DNA from 3 places in the Bacillus sp. CGMCC 1.16607 genome. Region 3 is predicted to be linked to each of the others. Evidence: riboswitches for the same ligand, from Rfam matches in the RefSeq annotation. Region 3 holds a riboswitch; each other region holds the start of a gene.
The links. A riboswitch is a leader RNA that binds a small molecule or an ion and turns the genes downstream of it on or off. The one in region 3 is predicted to bind lysine.

Region 1: it holds a riboswitch for lysine, as region 3 does, so the genes downstream of both, ACFSO7_RS15165 (transporter substrate-binding domain-containing protein) here and ACFSO7_RS20095 (aspartate kinase) in region 3, are expected to answer to the same signal.
Region 2: it holds a riboswitch for lysine, as region 3 does, so the genes downstream of both, ACFSO7_RS03130 (amino acid permease) here and ACFSO7_RS20095 (aspartate kinase) in region 3, are expected to answer to the same signal.

The regions. Positions count from the first base shown of each region.
Region 1 covers NZ_JBHUJX010000022.1:28,486-35,499, forward strand. Annotated here, with positions in the region: gene pepV (dipeptidase PepV) at 89-1,486, opposite strand; gene ACFSO7_RS15150 (hypothetical protein) at 1,709-1,852, shown strand; gene ACFSO7_RS15155 (YxcD family protein) at 1,954-2,241, opposite strand; gene ACFSO7_RS15160 (hypothetical protein) at 2,229-2,660, opposite strand; lysine riboswitch at 3,107-3,291, shown strand; gene ACFSO7_RS15165 (transporter substrate-binding domain-containing protein) at 3,393-4,238, shown strand; gene ACFSO7_RS15170 (amino acid ABC transporter permease) at 4,298-5,041, shown strand; gene ACFSO7_RS15175 (amino acid ABC transporter ATP-binding protein) at 5,062-5,796, shown strand; gene ACFSO7_RS15180 (zinc ribbon domain-containing protein YjdM) at 6,035-6,376, shown strand; gene ACFSO7_RS15185 (ring-cleaving dioxygenase) at 6,628-7,014, shown strand, end outside.
Region 2 covers NZ_JBHUJX010000008.1:62,455-69,468, reverse strand. Annotated here, with positions in the region: gene ACFSO7_RS03145 (MMPL family transporter) at 1-2,134, shown strand, start outside; gene ACFSO7_RS03140 (hypothetical protein) at 2,207-2,527, opposite strand; gene ACFSO7_RS03135 (Dps family protein) at 2,853-3,299, shown strand; gene ACFSO7_RS03130 (amino acid permease) at 3,354-4,784, opposite strand; lysine riboswitch at 4,893-5,072, opposite strand; gene ACFSO7_RS03125 (GNAT family N-acetyltransferase) at 5,159-5,653, opposite strand; gene ACFSO7_RS03120 (hypothetical protein) at 5,728-5,949, shown strand; gene ACFSO7_RS03115 (DUF6376 family protein) at 6,014-6,460, opposite strand; gene ribH (6,7-dimethyl-8-ribityllumazine synthase) at 6,479-6,943, opposite strand; gene ACFSO7_RS03105 (bifunctional 3,4-dihydroxy-2-butanone-4-phosphate synthase/GTP cyclohydrolase II) at 6,962-7,014, opposite strand, start outside.
Region 3 covers NZ_JBHUJX010000025.1:715,661-722,674, forward strand. Annotated here, with positions in the region: gene sdhA (succinate dehydrogenase flavoprotein subunit) at 1-1,018, opposite strand, end outside; gene ACFSO7_RS20085 (succinate dehydrogenase cytochrome b558 subunit) at 1,072-1,680, opposite strand; gene ACFSO7_RS20090 (YslB family protein) at 2,072-2,527, shown strand; gene ACFSO7_RS20095 (aspartate kinase) at 2,574-3,803, opposite strand; lysine riboswitch at 3,916-4,094, opposite strand; gene uvrC (excinuclease ABC subunit UvrC) at 4,163-5,935, opposite strand; gene trxA (thioredoxin) at 6,059-6,373, opposite strand; gene ACFSO7_RS20110 (electron transfer flavoprotein subunit alpha/FixB family protein) at 6,536-7,014, opposite strand, start outside.

The sequences.
Region 1 (7,014 bases), on a different contig from region 3:
TCGAATTGGCTTTAGTGAATCGCTAAAGAGCCTTCACATTCTTTTAAAAAAGCAAGTGCCAGCTGCACTTGTTTTTTCCGCCTCATCATTAAATATTAGCAAGCTGATAAATCGCCCTTGCGTAAATGGCGGTTGCTCTATACAAATCTTCTAATTCCACATATTCATTGATTTGATGTGCTGTATTTTCTTTCCCAGGGAAGACAGCTCCATAAGCGACACCATTTTCAATGAATTGAGCATAGGTAGCTCCACCTGTCGTTAATAGATGCGCTTGTTCACCAGTTTCTTGCTCGTACGCCTCTTGAAGTACACGAATGATAGGCTGATCTGATTCAACATAATGTGGTTTCTTTTCTCTTACTTCATCGATTTCAAAACCATATTCCTTCACTACTTCACCTAATTTTTCAATCGTTCTTAAATATGGTGTTTCAACTGGACAGCGAATATTTAACGTTAAGTAGGCGTCTTCGTTCGAAACATAGCGAAATACTCCTGCGTTTACGGTAAGTGGACCTGTAATATCATCAGAAAATGCGATGTTCAACTTTTCCCCAAATGGATCTTCTGCAATTCGATCTGAAATGAATTGTACATACGAATTCCCTGATACTTCTCCTACTAAAAATGTGGCAAGCTTTGCTCCTGCATTGATTCCTTTATAAGGCTCCATTCCATGGGCAGACCTACCTTTTAAGGTTAAACGTAAGCCATTTTCTGTTTGTTTCGTGGAATAAGCAAAGTTTTCCTCTTTACAATAGGAAGAAAATTTCTCTTCTAATTGGTTAAGGCCATTTCCACGGAGTAAGCATTCTGCATGGTCAGGTACCATATTTCCTTTTTCCCCAGAATAGAAAGATACTAGTTCATAATTTCCGCTTGAATGGTATTCCTTTTTTAATCGAACGACCGCATTGATTTGTCCTTTTTCAGCATGAATAATAGGAAACTCAGCATCTGGAGCAAATCCTGTAAAAGGTTTGGGCTCGACTTGAACGTATTTCTTCATGCAGGTCATGCCGCTCTCTTCATCGGTGCCAAAGATAATTCTTACACGATGCTTTAGCGATAATTCGTTTTCTTTAATAATTTTAAGAGCGTAGTAAGCGGCAATCGTTGGACCTTTATCATCAATGGCTCCACGTGCGAATAATTTGCCGTCTCTGACTGTTGGTGTAAAAGGTTCGGATTCCCATTCACCAGTTACAGGAACGACATCTAAATGACAAAGCACGGAAATATAATGTGGTGCATCAAGCGGACCAATTTCCGCAAATCCTACATAGCCTTCAATATTCCTTGTTCGAAACCCATCCTTTTCTGCGGTGTGAAGCATAAAATCTAAAGCTTCTTTAATATTTACTCCCATAGGAGCCGATTCCGACATTGATGATAAATCTTTCACACTTTTAATCGAAAGTAAATGTGACAGATCCTCTAGTAACTTTTGCTTTCTTATTTGAACTTCTTCCTTCCAATTCAAAATAATTCCTCCTTAAGTTTTTAGATTTCATTTCTTGCAAGATGTATATCAACATATTTACTATAATTTACTAGATTTGAAAAGTTAATTGGTTAACTAATTAACTAGTGATTAACCTAATTAAAACAAGTTAAATTATTCCTTAAAATGGTATGTATTCAACTGAAAAAGCCAATACCGTTCGTAACCTACTTTATTCAATTCAACTTGAGGAAGGACCTTATGAGTGAAGCAAATATTCGAAAAGTTCTTCAATTAGGTGATGATCCGGAAGTGTTAGCGAATGTGATTATAAATAATGGCTCTGAACCGACTAATGATCGTAATTGCAATGAAGGTGGCATGTGTGGATGGGATATCCTTTAGAGATCTTCAAAATGAAATGATTAAGCCAGAAATTTAAAGAAGCGAACAGTTTAGCCTGTTCGCTTCTTTAAATCGGATATGATCTAACTTTCCTACTACAATCAATTCGTCACGGCGATGATGCCTTCTTCATCATCCAATACGAGGTTAATCCCCACATAAGGGTCTCTGTTCAAATATTCATCCAACCATAAACGTAGTGCTTCAATAATATTTGCTGTAATGAGTACCTGTTTTCGGTCGTCTACATAAACCTCCGCAGAAAATCCATAATCATCGTCATACATAAGTTCTACTTCGACTTCTTCAGGCTTTATTTGCTTTTTGCGAGCAATATACACGCAAATGGCGTTAATAATATCCTGTTCAGGTAGAATTATCTTCTCCATTGGTTATTTTCCTCTGTTCTCTTTTTAAACATATATAAGTTAAATATTTTACGAATAACAGCGATTAAAATAATAATCCCGATCACATTAATCATGAAGCCAAGTATGGACCCTAGGAATCCCATGTTTGCAAACATACTACCAAACAATAATCCAGCTAGTCCACCGACCATCATACCTTTCATAAAGCCGCCTGAACGTTTTTTATAAGTAGTAGCTGACTTGTTGGTAGTCGTGTTGTTTTGCTTCTTTTGGAAAAACGAATTTGTATTAGTGTTAGAACGATTAGTGTTAAAACTTTTTTTACCTGACTTATATCCTTTAGCCTCTACGCTGTATGTGTGGTCTTGAAACACAATATTTCCAACTGGTGAGAAGAGTAAAGAAGTCGTAAGTAAGGCTGCGATTATTTTTTTCATTTTATTTCCTCCATATTTTAGTGTTATTTTTAAAGATTAATGTTTCATTTTCTCTAACTTTGATGGAATCTGCAAATGATTAGATTGCTGTGCCCCTCCCTTATAAATCAAAAAAACCTTTACCATAAATGGTAAAGGTTAAATAAATACTATCATCCCTTCACCATATTGGCAAAGGTCTCGCAAACAACATCAAGTTGCCAGTTAAGCCGGTGATGTACTCATCACGTATTGACGACATAACTGTTAGCTACTCCCCTTTGGAGTATTAAGTTTATAAATCATCGTTTATCATTTTATCAACGATAGGTATATTCTAATATAATTTACGTCTAATTTCAACTTTTAAAAAACGATCAAGTAACTCTTTTACCTAAATTTGCTAGGTTGACAGATTCCAATGGATGATGTAGTCTGAACATATAATTTAATAGACCTCACTTTTGCGGTGAGGTAGAGGCGCGATATTTAATAGTCTTTAGTGGAGTTCCGAGAAACGATGATGCTATAGAGAAGGAAATGTCGCCGAAGTTAGTAATATTCTCGAGTATTACTTGCTGGGTCTGCAGTTAAGAACTGCAGGACTGTCTCAGGTAAACCCCCAGTTTACTTGAGTTGTGCTATCTCATTATGGGAAAGAAGAGGACTTTAGGGCAACTATAAATGTAGCGACCTGAGTTTATCTCAGGTCGTTTTTTGTTTATTTAAAAAATTACTAGAGGAGAGACAAAAATGAGAAAGATATCATCATTAATAACTATTTTAGTACTATCAGTTATCGTTTTATTAGCTGGATGTGGGACAAGTGGGAGTTCCAAGTCGTCATCAGGATCATCATCGGAAAAAGAAACTTTTAAAGTAGGTCTTGAAGCGGGCTATGCTCCATTTAACTGGACGCAAATGGATGATTCCAATGGTGGAGTGAAAATTGATGGCAATGCGGAATATGCTGGCGGTTACGATGTAGAAATCGCTAAAAAGATTGCTGATGGTTTAGGAAAAGAATTAGTGATCGTGAAAACAGAATGGGATGGTCTTGTACCAGCATTAACTTCTGGTAAAATCGATGCCATTATAGCAGGGATGTCACCGACAGCAGAACGTAAAAAGACAATTGATTTTTCTGACAACTATTATAAATCTAATCTAGTTATGGTAGTGAAAAAGGGTGGCGCGTATGAAGGAGCTACTTCGATTCAAGATTTCAAAGGGGCTAAAATAACAGCTCAATTAAATACATTCCACTACTCAGTAATTGAACAAATTGAAGGTGTAAAACAACAGCCGGCAATGGATAATTTCCCAGCAATGCGAGTAGCACTTGAATCAGGAATTATTGATGGCTACGTAACAGAACGTCCGGAAGCGGTGAGTGCTTCAGCAGCAAATGGCAACTTCGCTATGGTTGAATTTACAGATGGATTTAGCACATCAGAAGATGATACAGCCATTGCTGTAGGTCTTAAAAAGGATAGTGAACTAACTGAAAAAATTAATGAAATTTTAGCAAACATCACAGAGGAAGACCGTACAAGTATTATGGATACGGCTATCAAAAATCAGCCAGCAGCAGAATAATAAAATGATACCGGCTGCTTCTTTTGCAGTCGGTTATTAATTTTAAAGGGAGGATTAGTATGAGCATCGATTATATTGTATCAATGATTTCAAGCAACTGGCCGATGTTCCTTCGTGGAGCAGGGATGACACTTTTTATCTCTATCATTGCTACGATTATTGGCGCACTGATAGGATTAGTTGCAGGGGTGATTCGTACCATTCCCGTGCCCGAGCGAAAGGCTAAGAGAATATTTCTAAAAGTGATCAATATCATTCTTACGATGTATATCGAATTTTTCCGAGGAACACCAATGATTGTTCAGGCTATGGTTATTTTTTATGGTTCTGCATTAGCTTTTGGTTTAGATATGGACCGAACCTTGGCAGCGATCATCATCGTTTCGATCAATACTGGTGCTTATATGGCTGAAATTGTGCGAGGTGGAGTCATCTCCATTGATAAAGGACAATTTGAAGCGGCTCAGGCGATCGGTATGAATCATATTCAAACGATGCTTCATGTTGTATTGCCACAAGTAGTCCGCAATATATTACCGGCGACAGGAAATCAATTTATCATCAATATTAAAGACACGTCCGTACTTAATGTCATTGGGGTGACGGAACTTTATTTTCAAACAAAAACAGTGGCAGGAATCAGTTTCAAGTATTTTGAGCCATTCTTTGTTGCGTGTGTATTGTATTTCATTATGACGTTTACAGTAACAATAATTCTACGTTATTTTGAAAGAAAACTGGATGGACCAGAAAGTTATAGCATGATTGGAAGTCATGGGCAAGTAACGCCAACTAAAGAATAAATTGCGAAGGAGGAACACATTTGGAAAAAGTCATTGATATTCAACATTTGAACAAATCCTATGGAACGCATGAAGTATTAAAAGACATTGATTTTTCAGTCAATAAGGGAGAAGTTGTCTGTATCATTGGTTCCTCTGGATCTGGTAAATCGACTCTCCTTCGTTGTATTAATCTTTTAGAAAAACCAAGTGGCGGTCAAATTATTTATCATGGTGAAAATATTTTGGATGATAAGCACGATATTCACGCTTATCGTACGAACTTAGGGATGGTTTTCCAACAATTTAACTTATTTAACAATCACAATGTCTTAAACAATTGTGTCGTTGGGCAAGTAAAAGTGTTAAAGCGATCCAAAGAAGAAGCAGAAAAAGTAGCGATGAAATATTTGAAAGTCGTTGGGATGGATCAATATATAAACGCCAAGCCAAAACAATTATCGGGCGGTCAAAAACAACGAGTAGCCATTGCCCGAGCCCTTTCAATGGAACCAGATGTCATGTTATTTGATGAACCAACATCGGCTCTTGATCCTGAAATGGTTGGAGAAGTTTTGAAAGTGATGAAGGAACTAGCTGAAACGGGTTTAACGATGTTAATTGTTACGCATGAAATGGAATTTGCAAGAGAAGTATCGGATCGTGTGGTCTTTATGGATAAGGGAGTCATCGCAGAAGAAGGAAGTGCCGAGCAAATTTTTAACCATCCAACACAAGAGCGAACGAAGGAATTTTTAAAGCGTACGTTAAAATAACATCTTTGTAACAAGGGTTGTCAATCTAAGAATACTATGACAGTATATAAGCATAAAAGAAAAGAAAGCATAATATTTTCGAACTTCGAAAAATGTCCAGCTCCAGCGCCTAGCCCCTCGAGGTCAAATGTTCGCCAGCCAAAAAGTCAAAGAACGACTTTCCGGCTGGCGAAGCATTTGCTTGTCGGGGCTAATCAAGGCGCTTCCGCTTTTCTTATAGAATGGAGGAAAAATGAAAATGTCTCAACTACCTAATTGCCCAAAATGTCAGTCAGAATATACATATGAAGATGGAAGTCTTTTTGTCTGTCCAGAATGTGCCCACGAATGGAATCTAGAATCTGTGACAGAAAATCAAGAAGATCAAAAGATCATTAAAGATGCCAATGGAAATGTCTTAAATGATGGTGATACAGTAACCGTAATCAAAGACCTTAAAGTTAAAGGCAGTTCTGATGTTTTAAAAATAGGTACAAAAGTAAAAAATATCCGCTTGGTTGATGGAGACCATGACATAGATTGCAAAATTGATGGTTTTGGAGCCATGAAATTGAAGTCTGAATTTGTAAAAAAAGTATAAAAAATGGAAGACATTCGTTATGGGAATTTCTGTGATAAATGTCTTTCTTTTTATTTTTAAACGTTTACAAGGTTCACTTTTGGTAAAAAATCAGTTTTAAGGAAGTTGACAGTTGATAAACTTCGTGGTAAATTTATCTCGAATTAAAGATATTCAATTTAGAGATAAAAAATTTATATGCGTTGTTTACTCGTATTTTTGGAAAAATAGAAGTAACTCTAATAGAATTTTTAAAAAGCGGAGGAATATTAATGAATGGATTAAAAGGAATACATCATGTGACGGCCATAACAAGTAGCGCAGAAAAAAATTATGAATTTTTCACTTATGTTTTAGGTATGAGATTAGTGAAGAAAACCGTGAACCAGGATGATATTAAAACATATCACTTATTTTTCGCAGATGATACAGGGAGTGCAGGCACGGATATGACGTTCTTTGATTTCCCTGGGATTCCAAAAGGTGTACACGGAACAAATGAAATTTCCAAAACATCATTTCGTGTCCCGAATGATACAGCCATCGATTATTGGGCAAAACGATTTGATCGCTTAGAAGTGAAACATACAGGAATAATCGAGCAATTTGGTAAAAAGACAATTTCGTTTGTAGATTTTGATGATCAACAGTATCAATTA
Region 2 (7,014 bases), on a different contig from region 3:
TGGAATCTTTCATTACCGATATTTGCTCGCTATCATTTGGGCTTTTCTCATTATCGGTTTTGGCTTTTTTGCCATTAAACTACCGGATGTATTAAGTGGCAACGGTTTTGAATATGAAGGCACTTATAAACAGACGAATAATCTATTAAAGAAGGAGTTTGGCCAAGGAAACATTCCTGTCATTATCCTGTTTGAGAGAAAGACATTATCATTTGAAAGCTGGAAAAAATCGATTGAGGATTATTTTGTAAAAACAAAACATCTTTCCCATCTTCAAAAACAAATTTCTCCCCTCCAATTCTCGAATATGATGAAAGAGGACGTTGCTTTCGGGATCTTACTTTTTAAAGAGTTAAATGAGAATGATTTAAAACCGATCTTAAAAAAATTAAAAAAAATCACGGCTCAAAATAATATGGGCAAGATATCCGTCACTGGTGAGCCAATCATGGTTGAAGATTTAAATCAAGCTAGCCAAGAGGATTTAGCAAAAGCCGAGATGATTGGCTTACCAATCGCTTTGATTGTTTTAATATTAGCTTTTGGCGGTTTAGTTGCTGCGAGCATCCCTTTAATCATTGGTGTAAGTTCCATTTTCGTTAGTATGGGAATTGTTTATTTTTTTCATCACTTTGTAGACTTAAGTATTTTTATTTTGAATATTGTTCCAATGATTGGTTTAGCCTTAAGTATTGATTTTGCTCTTCTCTTCATTAACCGATATAAAGAAGAAATCCAATCAACTTCTCTTGATGATGCCCTAATCACCACTTTACGTACTGCTGGTCGTTCGATTATTTTCTCAGGTATCTGTGTATTTATAGGTTTGTCTGGGCTTTTGTTTATCCAAATCGATATTTTTCAAAATGTCGCGATCGGCGGAATGATTGTTGTATTCGTTTCCATTTTATCATCCTTAACATTATTACCAATGATGTTGTATTTTTTAGGAAGAAAAATACATGCATTACCATTATTAAAGATAAAAGGGCGAGATGAAAAGGTTTGGAATGGCTTCGCCAAATTAGTGATGCGCTATCCGATTATTATTACCATGGTATCGTTGGCCGCTCTGTTGGCATGCCTAATACCGATTCAGGATATTCGACTAGCGATACCAGGAATGGATTCTTTACCACCTCATTATGAATCTAGAATTGCATTCGAGAAATATAAGAAGCATTTTATTCCTAAAGGTCGTGAAGAAAAAAATGAACTAATAATGGTAATAGAAACCGAGGATGAAATTACCACTGAAAAGCATTTTGAACATGCAACTCATTTTATAAAAAGTATTCAAAAAGATCCAATGGTTACGTTTATCGAATCACCCTTTTCCATTTCAAAAGTAGAGAATGCTAAGATTTTTTTTCAAATGTGGCAAAATGATCCGAAATTCAGAGGGAATTTCCAAACTTTAATAAGTAAAAACAAAATGCTTTTGAAAGTTTACTTAAATGAGAAAAAAAGCGATGCTGATACTCGTAAATGGGTAAATAAATGGGAGGACAAAGACACTTTCTTCCGTATGTATTTAGGTGGGCAAGTAAAGTTTGAACAAGAAATCTTTGATGAAATATATATAAAAACTCCTTACGGGTTATTATTCATTCTTGCCTCCACCCTATTGATTTTGACCGTTGCTTTTCGATCGGTTCTTATTCCCATTAAAGCTGTATTTATGAATATGCTAAGTTTAGGAGCTACATTTGGCATTGTCGTTTGGATTTTTCAATACGGTCATTTTCATCTTGAACCCGTTTCAATCGGATTAATTTTACCCGTATTTGTGTTCAGTCTTGTATTCGGATTATCAATGGATTATGAAGTGTTTCTCATTTCTCGAATTCATGAGGTTTATTTAGAAACAAAAGATAATAGTTACGCAACAGTTAAAGGTTTAACTTCCACTAGTAAAATTATTACGTCGGCTGCAGCAATTATGATTGTTATTACCGGGGCTTTTTCCTTTACAGGAGTGATGCCAATTAAACAAATTGGCATCGGAATCGCCATTGCTATTTTTATCGATGCAACGATTGTTAGACTCCTTCTTGTACCTGCATTAATGAAGCTTTTAGGTGATTGGAATTGGTGGTTTTTCAGGACGAATCATAACAAAAATGAAACTTAATTAATGCGAATTTATAAAAGGGAGTTTTTTGATAAAACTCCCTTTATTTCTTTAAAAAAAATTTCCATTATTTCAGGAAATATAAGTTATAATCACTTTTTGAGGCATATCACTTTCATTGTAAACATCCTTTTTGATACGTTCACATGAAGGCATTTGAAATGAGAAATCTTGTATTTGCTCTGGGATAATGCCATCCTGCTTAAGCTTGTTAAATACTATTTGCATAGCTTCATCAGTTTTCATACATTCTTCTAGTCCTTCTATTTTAAAACATTCTACACAAGTTTCAACAATATTATCATTAATTTTTTCCTGGATAAAAACCAATTTCGCACCTGTAATTTGCTCTACTTCACTATTTTCTAACTCAATAATAGTCGTCATATTCATCTCGAAACACCTCCATGTTTTATAAATCTATTATAAAAAATATTTAAACCCTATACTGATTAACAGATTAAAGTTCAAATATTCTTCAAAGGTTTGTGACAAGTTTCTGTCATAAATGAAAGCGCGTCAGTTCTCCATCGCTTTAAAGCGATGGGGGACTGACCCCCATCACGTTAATACACTAAAGTTTTTTTGAATTTTTTATGTCTTTTTGTCGTTGTTGAGAGGTTTTATCTCATTTTGTGGAAGATATAGTTTGTTTAATAAATCCCTTATTAGGAAAAATAATAATTGGGAATACCTATGAAGGAATGGAGGAATTGTCGTGGATAATCAATTAACTAATATCATTAACAAGCAAATTGCCAACTGGTCAGTGTTATTCATTAAGCTTCACAATTATCATTGGTATGTAAAAGGTAATCAGTTCTTTACCTTGCATACTAAATTCGAAGAGTTTTATAACGAAGCTAGCCTACATATCGATGAACTTGCAGAAAGACTACTAGCCATTGGTGGTAAGCCCGTTGCAACGATGAAAGACTGTCTTAATATGGCATCAATCCAAGAAGCTTCAGGAAGTGAATCCGCAGAAGAAATGGTTCAATCGGTTTCAAATGATTTTTCTCTTCTCGTAAAAGAATTAAAAGAAGGTATGTCTATTGCTGATGAAGCTAATGATGAAATTACTAGTGATATGCTATTGGCCATTCATTCCAGCTTAGAAAAACATGTTTGGATGTTGAAAGCTTTTTTAGGAAAAACAGTATAAAAAAATGAGACTAGCCAACTTAAACTGAGCTTAAGAAGGTTAGTCTCTTTTTAATTAAGCAGGTATTTTTTCCGTAGATGCCTTTTTCATCTTCGGCTTCCCTAACACTTGTTTATAGAAAACGATTCCGCTTCCTAGCAAAATTACTCCAAAAAGAAATGTTTTTAGATCAGAAGTACCTGCAATAATGACCCAGATCGAATATGTGGTAGCAAGAGCTGCGATAACCCCATCCATCCAGCGTTCTTTCATCATATTGGCATACGTATCCCCAGTAATGACTAGCTTCAACTGGAAGAGAGATGCAATAAGATAAGGTACTAAATAAGACAATGTAGCAATATAAATAACAAAATCAAATGCAGCTGAAATCGAACTTGATATCGTCGAAAAAATAAATAATTGAGCTAATCCATTGCTTATGACTAATGCAGTAACAGGAAGTCCTTTTTTATTTTCTTTTAGAAATGATCGTAAGAATAAACCTTGTTTTGCTGCCTGATAAGGAATTTCTCCCCCTAACATCACCCATCCAATTGTAGAACCAAGTAAACTAATTAAGCCAACTCCAGCTAAAACCTTACCTCCAATTGGACCTAATACGGTATCAATTGCATCAATTAGTGGTTTTTCTGAATGAACAAGAACGTCTTGACTTAACATCCCCATCACCAAAGTACTAATTCCAATATAAATGGTAAGGGTAATCAGAAGTCCTAGAACCGTAGCCCGTTTTACATCGATTTTTTTCTTTGCTCTTGCAGCAAAAATCATAGCTGATTCTACTCCACAAAAAGCCCAAAGAGTGGCTACTGCCGCATTATTTATTTGTCCAAACAATCCAATTGTATGCCCTACCTCATCTGCTCTTGGTGCCACAAATGGAAGTAAATTTGCTTTATTAAAGGCGAATAATCCTACCAAAATAAATAAAAAGAAACCAATAACTTTTGTTGCAGTTGCTAAAAAATTTAATTTTCCAGCATGCTCAAGCCCCCGCAATATAATAAAATGTGTACCCCAAAGTAAAATGGTACAAACGACGAATGTTAAAGCATTTCCAACTTTCATTGTAAAAGAACCTAAGCTAAAAAGCTCTGCTTGACTTGTCATTACAGGAAAAAATGTCGATAAATATCCAGCGAAAGTCGTAATAATAGCTACATTGCCCGCAAAAGTACCAATCCAATATCCCCACGAAGCCATAAATCCTGAAAGAATCGATGCTTTCGAATCTTTCTTAAAAAGCTCTTTTGCATAAATCTGCGGTCCACCAGATAAATTAGGTTTTCTGATAGCTAAATTTCCAAAAACAAGAGCAATCATTAGAACTCCCGCTCCAGTTAAAACCCAGGCTCCCATTACGCCTGCAGGGCTGGCTGCTTCTGTTAATGAACGCGGTAACATAAAGATCCCTGACCCTACCATATTACCGATAACCAACGCTGTTAAAACCCAAAATCCAAGCTTGTTGTTTTGGCTCATTTGTACACTCCTCACTTATCCTTTTATATACTTAAAACGTGATAATCTTCATTTTTAAACAACAAAAAACACACCTGAATACGGTGTGTTTACAATACCGCATCAGTCCAAATGGATAGTTCATCATAGCTAAACACTATGACAGTCCTGCACCTATTCGATACAGTCCCAGCTACCATAACTAGAGTAATTATGGCGCTTCGGCGACGTTTCCTTTCAATTAACCTCTATCGGGTACTCTCACCCTTAGTCAATTTACTATTAAAAATCGCGACCTCTACCTCATCTTTTAGCTGATGAGGGAATAATTATTTTGAAATTATTTATTACGTTAGTAAGCATACATTCTGAAAAGTGAACTGTCAAAGGTAATATTATACTAAACCACTGTATTTCGTTTTAATGCCATAATGCAATATGTATTGCGGACCAATCTTCCCTACCCTTCGTTCTCCACGATCGATAAATCCAACATTATCGTACAATTTTTTTGCCCCAATATTTTTCATATTCACTGCAAGAACGATTTCGTCAAATTGAGGGAAGTTTTCCTTTACAAAGCTCGGTAATTGCTCCATCGCTAATTTTCCATATCCTTTCCCTTGATGCTTATAATTAATAGATAAAGCCCGAAGGAGAATAGCATTTGGATTTTTTGAAAATGAAGAAATCTCCTCACCGTAATGAAGGATAAAAAAACCGACAACATCATCCTCATCTAGTATGACTATTGGGAAACGATCTTTATCCTTAACTGAAATTTCTAACACGTCTACTGGTAGACCTGTAAATTGATGCTGTTCACTTGGCAAACTAAACTCAAATAATTGAGCTCTGAATCTTTCTTCATAAAAAGCTAGGCAAACCATTAAAAATCCCTTCTTTCCATCAATATTCATAACAAATGGTCTTTATTGACATTCTAATACATGGAGGTGAAAATGTGGATAAAAAAAACTCAATGCCCGATTTTGATAGCTTAGATGACCGTATTATTGCTGAACAACCTAACCAACCAATGCTTGTTATTAAAACTAATTTAGACCCTAAAGATCCAACGGAAAATAATCCTTATTTTACAAGCAATAACCATACAAATAAAAAAGCTTTTCAAAATTATTTCGATAATAGAACTCCTGACAGCGGTAATTTAGAAAATCCATGACAAAAAAAACGTTTGGAGCTTAATCCAAACGTTTTTTCATGTTCATGCAATCCGAATTTAAAAATTATTGACCTAGATTTTTTATTTGATCAATGATGCTTGAAATGTCTTGTACGCTTTGAAATAGTTCTGTATTTTCAAGAACAGCAGGATCAAGTTTGCCATCCTTTATATTACTTAAATAAACGTCAATACCTTGAGCAATAATATTATTTTTATCCACAATCTGTTGGTGCAAGTCTGCTGCCATTTCAGGTACTTCCAGTCCATTAAACGAATCCATTTCTACCTTCATCTCTTGAAGCAATGTCTGCAGTTTATCAGCTGCTTGCTGATCTTTCACAGCTTGTTGGGCAAGAGAAGGTGCCTCATTGGCAAAAGCTGTTGCTTTACCAAAGTAGTCTGTTGCATCTTTTACATATGTAATCGTACTTTTCGCATCATTTAATAATGAACAACCGCTTAGAAGGATCAATAGACTAGCAGCAAAAATCACCAAACTCTTTTTCATATCAAAACCTCCTTTTGATTAAAATGCTTTGTATAAATTCGCCATTTCGATGGCATTTACTGCCGATTCCCAGCCTTTATTTCCTGCTTTCGTTCCCGCTCTTTCAATTGCTTGTTCGATGGAATCAGTTGTTAACACTCCGAAGATGACAGGAATGCCGGTATTTAAAGCTGTTGAAGCCACACCTTTAGCCGTTTCATTACAAACAAAATCAAAATGTGGTGTCGAGCCTCTAATAACGGTTCCAAGTGTAATTACTGCATCATAATTATTGCTTTTTGCCATTTTTTGAGCAATCAAAGGGATTTCAAATGCACCAGGAACCCAAGCGATATCCACATCTTCCTCATTTACACCATGTCTTTTTAATGCATCCTGTGCCCCGCTTAATAACTTACTAGTAATAAATTCATTAAATCGACCAACAACGATACCAATCTTTAAGCCTGTTCCTACTAAATGGCCTTCATAAATTTTACTCATTTAAAAATCCTCCTATTGTTAAAAATGAAGCATATGCCCTAATTTTTTATATTTTGTTTTCAAATAATTTT
Region 3 (7,014 bases):
GATCTTCACCAGTGAACTTCTCATAAATTTCAATAATTCCACCAAGCTTAATATCAAGTTCATGTGGATCTTTATGAGATAGATCAAGGTATACCATGTTTTCGCCGTTAATACCGAGTTTTTGCTCTACACACACATCAAAAATTTCACGTGTAGCAATATCACGTGGAACAAGATTTCCGTATGCAGGATATTTTTCTTCAAGGAAATACCACGGTTTACCTTCTTTATAAGTCCAAATACGACCACCTTCACCACGAGCAGATTCACTCATTAGGCGAAGTTTATCGTCTCCTGGAATCGCAGTTGGGTGAATTTGAATAAACTCCCCATTTGCATAATAAACACCTTGTTGATAAGCAATTGCCGCTGCAGATCCAGTATTAATAACAGAATTCGTTGTTTTTCCAAAAATAATCCCAGGTCCACCAGATGCCAAGATTACCGCATCTGCTGCAAATGATTTTATTTCCATCGTTTTTAGGTTTTGAACAACAACTCCACGGCAAATACCTTCGTCATCGATAACAGTTCCCAAAAACTCCCAGCCTTCATATTTCGTTACAAGCCCAGCTACTTCATGGCGTCGAACTTGTTCGTCCAATGCATATAATAATTGCTGTCCTGTTGTAGCACCAGCAAATGCCGTACGATGATGCTGTGTACCACCAAAGCGACGGAAATCTAGTAAACCTTCAGGTGTACGATTAAACATTACACCCATACGGTCAAATAAGTGGATAATTCCTGGTGCCGCTTCTGCCATTGCCTTTACCGGTGGTTGGTTTGCTAAAAAGTCACCACCATAAATCGTATCATCAAAATGGATCCAAGGAGAATCGCCTTCCCCTTTTGTATTTACAGCTCCGTTAATACCACCTTGGGCACAAACAGAGTGAGAACGTTTAACAGGAACTAATGAGAATAAATCTACCGGTGTACCGGCTTCTGCAACCTTAATTGTTGCCATTAAACCAGCTAGTCCGCCACCGACAACTATTACTTTACCTTTACTCATCGTGACTCACTCCCTTTTTTCGTAAATCTTTCAAATTTCAATAGTTTTTCGAATTAGATAAATGCTAAAAGTGTACGAACAAATGCAATGGAAGTGGCAATAAAAATCACGATCGTCACATATGTAGAAATGACTTGTGAACGTGGTGTTACGGTAATGCCCCAGCTTACCATGAAAGACCAAAGACCATTTGCAAAGTGGAAAGTCGTTGAAATCACACCAACAACATAGAACCAAAACATAAATGGATTGGATAAAATATTTTCCATCATTTGAAAGTTAACTTCTGAACCAAATGCAGCAGCTACACGAGTTTCCCATACATGCCATGTAATAAAGATTAATGTAATAACCCCTGATACACGTTGTAGTAAGAACATCCAGTTTCTAAAGAATCCATAGCGACTTGCATTGTTTTTAGCAGTAAAAGCGATATAAAGTCCGTAGATTGCATGGAAAAGTAAAGGTAAAAAAATAACTAATGTTTCTAACACATAACGAAATGGAAGATGCTCCATAAATCTTGCAGCTTTGTTAAAGGACTCTTCCCCTCCAGTAGCAAAATGGTTGACAACCATATGCTGCATTAGAAATAGACCAACTGGTATTACCCCTAGTAATGAGTGCAATCTGCGATTGAAAAACTCTCGATTACCTGCCATCATGTACCCCCCTTAAATTTTAAAAGATAAATTCTTCCCATTTTCCCCCTATTAATGGAATGAGAAACCCTTCATCACTGTGAAAAAAATTCGACACTTTTCTTACAATTATGTGACATGTTCATTTTACTCCCAACATCTTAGAGCGTCAAGAAAACGTGTACAATTATTATTTTCTGAAAATAGTTTTTATAATACTCTGAATATTTAAATAATAGGTAATTTTATATTAACATTTATTTTGCTATTTAATAATTTCCCCATACAATCATAATTTTTTTTGCTCATAATAAAAATGATATAAATGTCGAACAAATTTCCATTCATTTTTTTGATAAAAATAGGGGAAATTTGATTATAATAGAATAATAGAAAGAGGGGGAGACATATTTTGAGGAAATTCCGTAGTCCAGAACCCGAAGTAGAGATGGAAGATATCACTATACCTTCGTTCGGATATGATCTTGTTCGTGAGGAACTGTTAACAAATATACTCGGTAAAGATGCACCCGATATATTATATTGGTCAGGAAAAAATCTTGCGCGTTCTTATCCATTACAAAGCATTACAGAAATTATCGCCTTTTTTGAAAAAGCAGGCTGGGGGCAATTATCGATTAAAAAAGAGACAAAAAACGACATTTTTTTCGAACTAACAAGTCCTCTCATCATCTATCGATTTCAATCGAATAAAGAGACACATTACAAAATCGAAGCGGGCTTTTTGGCTCAACAAATAGAAACACAAAATGGTATGATAACTGAAGCCTTCGAACAGGTACATAAAAAGGCTGGAACCGTTGAATTCACTGTAAGATGGGATCGAAAGGATACTACAGAAATGTAAATAAAATGCTTCCAATGTGATAAAGACACATTGGAAGCTTTTTATTTTAAGCCTTCACTTTATTCCCAGCAAGCTCAAACGTTTCATGTAAAACTTTTACAGCCTCAAGCATATACTTTTCTTCTACTACTGTTGATACTTTAATTTCTGATGTACTGACCATTTTTACTTGAATCTGATTTTTTGCTAATGCATCGAACATTTCAGCTGCTACTCCTGGATTGGAAATCATCCCTGATCCAACAATGGAAACCTTTGCTAATTGAATTTCACTTTCAATTCGTTCGAATTTTAATGTCTCTTTATTTTTTTCTAAAACTTGTAAAGTCTTTTCTAGATCTTCAGTTTTAATGGAAAACGATAAATTTGTTGTTTCCAGCTCAATTGTACTCTGAATAATGATATCCACATTGATATGATTTGCTGCAAGGGTAGTAAAAATCGTAGAAAGGCTTGTTAATGAATTAGGCAACCCCAACACCGTTACTCGAGTTATTTCATCTTCAAACGCCACTCCGCGTACGACTAAATTTTGTTCCATACTTGCTTCCTCCTCTATGATGGTCCCTGATTGTTTTTCCATACTTGATCGAACTTCTAATGGAATTTGATAATTTTTAGCAAATTCAACTGCTCTTGGATGTAAAACTCCTGCTCCTAAATTGGCTAGCTCGAGCATTTCATCATATGAAACTGATAGTAATTTTCTCGCTTCTTTCACATAACGTGGATCAGTCGTGTACACTCCCGTTACATCTGTATAAATATCACATTTATCGGCATGAAGTGCTGCCGCTAATGCCACAGCTGTTGTATCGGAACCACCACGCCCTAAAGTTGTTATTTCTCCAGAATCTGTTACTCCTTGAAAACCTGCTACAACAACTACATGTCCTTGCGAAAATTGCTTCTTAATAGCTTCTGGATTTATGTTAGTAATTCGAGCATTACTATGAATATTTTCAGTCAAAATTCCAGCTTGCCAACCAGTATAAGAAATGGCACTTACTCCTTTTTCTGCGAGCGCCATAGCTAGCAATGAGATCGTCACCTGTTCACCGGTCGAAAGAAGCATATCCATTTCTCGCTTAGACGGATTTGAAGACAGTTCCTTCGCTAAAGATACTAATTGATCTGTTGTTTTTCCCATTGCAGAAACAACGACAACCACATCATTTCCATTATTTTTTTCTTCCAAAACGCGTTCAGCAACATTCATTATTCTTTCAGCACTACCTACGGATGTTCCACCAAATTTTTGAACAATTAAGCCCACAACTTCCCCTACTTTCAACAATATGTTTTCTATATATTTTCCTAAAATAAAAAAAAGCAATAAGAGTTAGTCTCTCATTGCTTTATAAACGTAAATAAAATTACGCGCCACAATGTGAGATAGCTCTCCAAGATCATTCATCTTGACAATCCTACATTTCTTAAACGCAGGACCAGCAAAGAAAATACTGAGTTTCCCTTCACTTCGGCGAGCAATCCTTTCAAAGTTTTTCACAGAAGCTCAGGACTTCTCCAAACTTTTACTATTAAGGCTCGCACCTCTACCATCACTTATTAAATTAAATTTTTTGATAATTAAATTTCCACTTATTATAGCATATGGGCATTTCGCGTACAACCTTATTCTTGCAATTTTTTCATTAGCTCAGCCGCTACATTTGTCGGAATGCCAATGGAAGTAAAATCCTCTAATTCTGCTTCCTTCATTTTTTTTACAGATCCAAAATGCTTGAGAAGAGCCTTTTTTCTTTTTTCACCAATTCCCCCGATTTCATCCAATAATGATTGAAAAGCTCCTTTGCCACGAATTTGTCGATGAAAGGTAATGGCAAAGCGATGAACCTCGTCTTGTATCCTTTGTAAAAGATAGAATTCTTGGCTCGTTCGACCTAACGGAATTGTTTCTAATGGATTTCCATATAAAAGCTGAGAAGTTCGATGCTTCTCATCTTTAGCAAGACCAGCTAATGGAATATCTAAACCAAGCTCATTCTCAAGTACATCCCTAACGGTTTCAATATGACCTTTCCCACCATCAATGATAATTAAATCAGGTAGTGGTAAATGATCTTGCAATACTCGAGTATACCTTCTTCGAACCACTTCCCGCATTGATTCATAATCATCTGGACCTTGAACCGTTTTAATTTTATATTTACGATATTCTCTCTTTTCGGGTTTTCCGTCAATAAAAACCACCATTGCTGAAACAGGATTTGTTCCTTGTATATTGGAATTATCAAAGGTTTCGATTCGATGTGGAGTATATATCCCTAGCGCGGCACCTAAATTTTCAACTGCTTTAATCGTGCGGTCCTCGTCTTTTTCTATTAATGAGAATTTTTCTTTTAAGGCTATCCCAGCATTTTTTTCAGCAAGTTTGACCAGGTCCTTTTTCGGACCAATTTTAGGCTGAATGACTTTTACTTGCAGAATTTCCTCTATGATTTCTGCTTCTAATGAATGAGGGATAAGAATTTCCTTTGGTTTAAAATGATTTGCTTTTGTGTAAAATTGTCCTAAAAAAGAAAGCATTTCCTCTTCAGGCTCGTTATAGATGGGAAATAGGGAGACATCCCGCTCAATTAATTTACCTTGTCTTACAAAGAATACTTGAACACACATCCAACCTTTATCCACTGAATAGCCAAAAACATCACGATCTGTGAAATCATTCATAGTAATTTTTTGCTTTTCCATCGTTGCTTCAATATGAATAATTTTATCGCGATAATCCTTTGCCCGTTCGAAATCAAGTTCTTCCGCAGCTCCATTCATTTTTTCTGTCAATTCTTTTTTAATATCCTTATATCCACCGTTTAAAAAACGAGTAATTTCATCGGTAAGATTCTTATAGTCTGATTCACTAACTTCTTTCACACATGGTGCTAAGCATTGTCCCATATGATAGTAAAGACATACGCGGTCAGGGAGGGTGCTGCATTTTCGTAAAGGATAAATTCGGTCTAATAGCTTTTTCGTCTCATTTGCAGATTGCACATTAGGGTATGGGCCAAAATATTTACCTTTATCTTTTTTTACTTGTCTAACTGTGATCAACCTTGGGTGTCTTTCCGCTGTCAGTTTAATAAAAGGATAACTTTTGTCATCCTTTAACATGACATTATATTTAGGGTCATGCATTTTTATTAAATTAATTTCAAGTAATAAGGCTTCTATATTGGACGATGTAACGATATATTCAAAATCCTCAATCTCACCCACAAGTCTTAATGTTTTTCCATCATGTGAACCGGTGAAATAAGAGCGAACTCGATTTTTTAAAATTTTTGCTTTTCCAACGTAAATGATTGTACCCTGTCGGTCTTTCATTAAGTAGCAACCAGGCTGGTCAGGAAGTAAGCTCAATTTATTTTTAATATTTTCATTCATATCTGACCACCCCCTCATTTTTCTTTCTTATTATACCTTTACCGTATATATTATTAAAGTGATAAACCATGGATAAAGCATAATAAAAGCCTAAGTAAACGAATGTTTACTTAGGCTTTTATCTTATAAATGCTTATTTAATAAGTTTTCTAATGCTTCTTTTGGTTGGAAGCCAACTACTTTATCGACTACTTCTCCGTCTTTAAAAACAAGTAAGGTTGGAATGCTCATGACGCCATATTTACCAGCTGTTTCTTGGTTATCATCGACATCAAGTTTAACGATTTTTACTTTATCGCTCATTTCAGAATCAAGTTCTTCTAAAACAGGAGCGATCATTTTACAAGGTCCGCACCATGGTGCCCAGAAATCTACTAAAACAACGCCAGAATTTGTTTCAGTAGAGAAATTTTGATCTGTTACATTTGTAATTGCCATAATAGAAATGCCTCCTAAATAATACTGAAAATACTAACGTCAGTATATCATTCAATAACAAATCATGCTAATAATTTGCTTCTTATGTAAAATTCCCTCAGAAACCTATCACTATTCACACGAAATAAAAATGACTGATCAAATGATCAGTCATTTTATTAATTAAGCATTTACCTTTAATTTTTTAAACTCTTCAGTTAACATTGGAACGACTTCAAATAAGTCTCCAACGATCCCATAGTCAGCTACTTTGAAGATATTTGCTTCTGGATCTTTATTAATCGCAACGATTACTTTTGAGTTGGACATTCCAGCTAAATGCTGAATTGCACCAGAGATACCACATGCAATATAAAGATCAGGAGTGACAACTTTACCTGTTTGACCAATTTGTAAAGAGTAGTCACAGTATTCAGCATCACAAGCTCCACGAGAAGCACCAACTGCACCACCAAGTACGTTAGCAAGTTCTTTCAATGGTTCAAAGCCGTCTTCGCTTTTCACACCACGTCCACCAGCAATAACTACTTTTGCTTCGGATAAATCAACGCCTTCTGATGTTTTGCGTACAATTTCTTTGATGATTGTACGTAAGTCTTTAACATCTACAGAAACAGAGGAAACTTCACCAGTTTTTGATT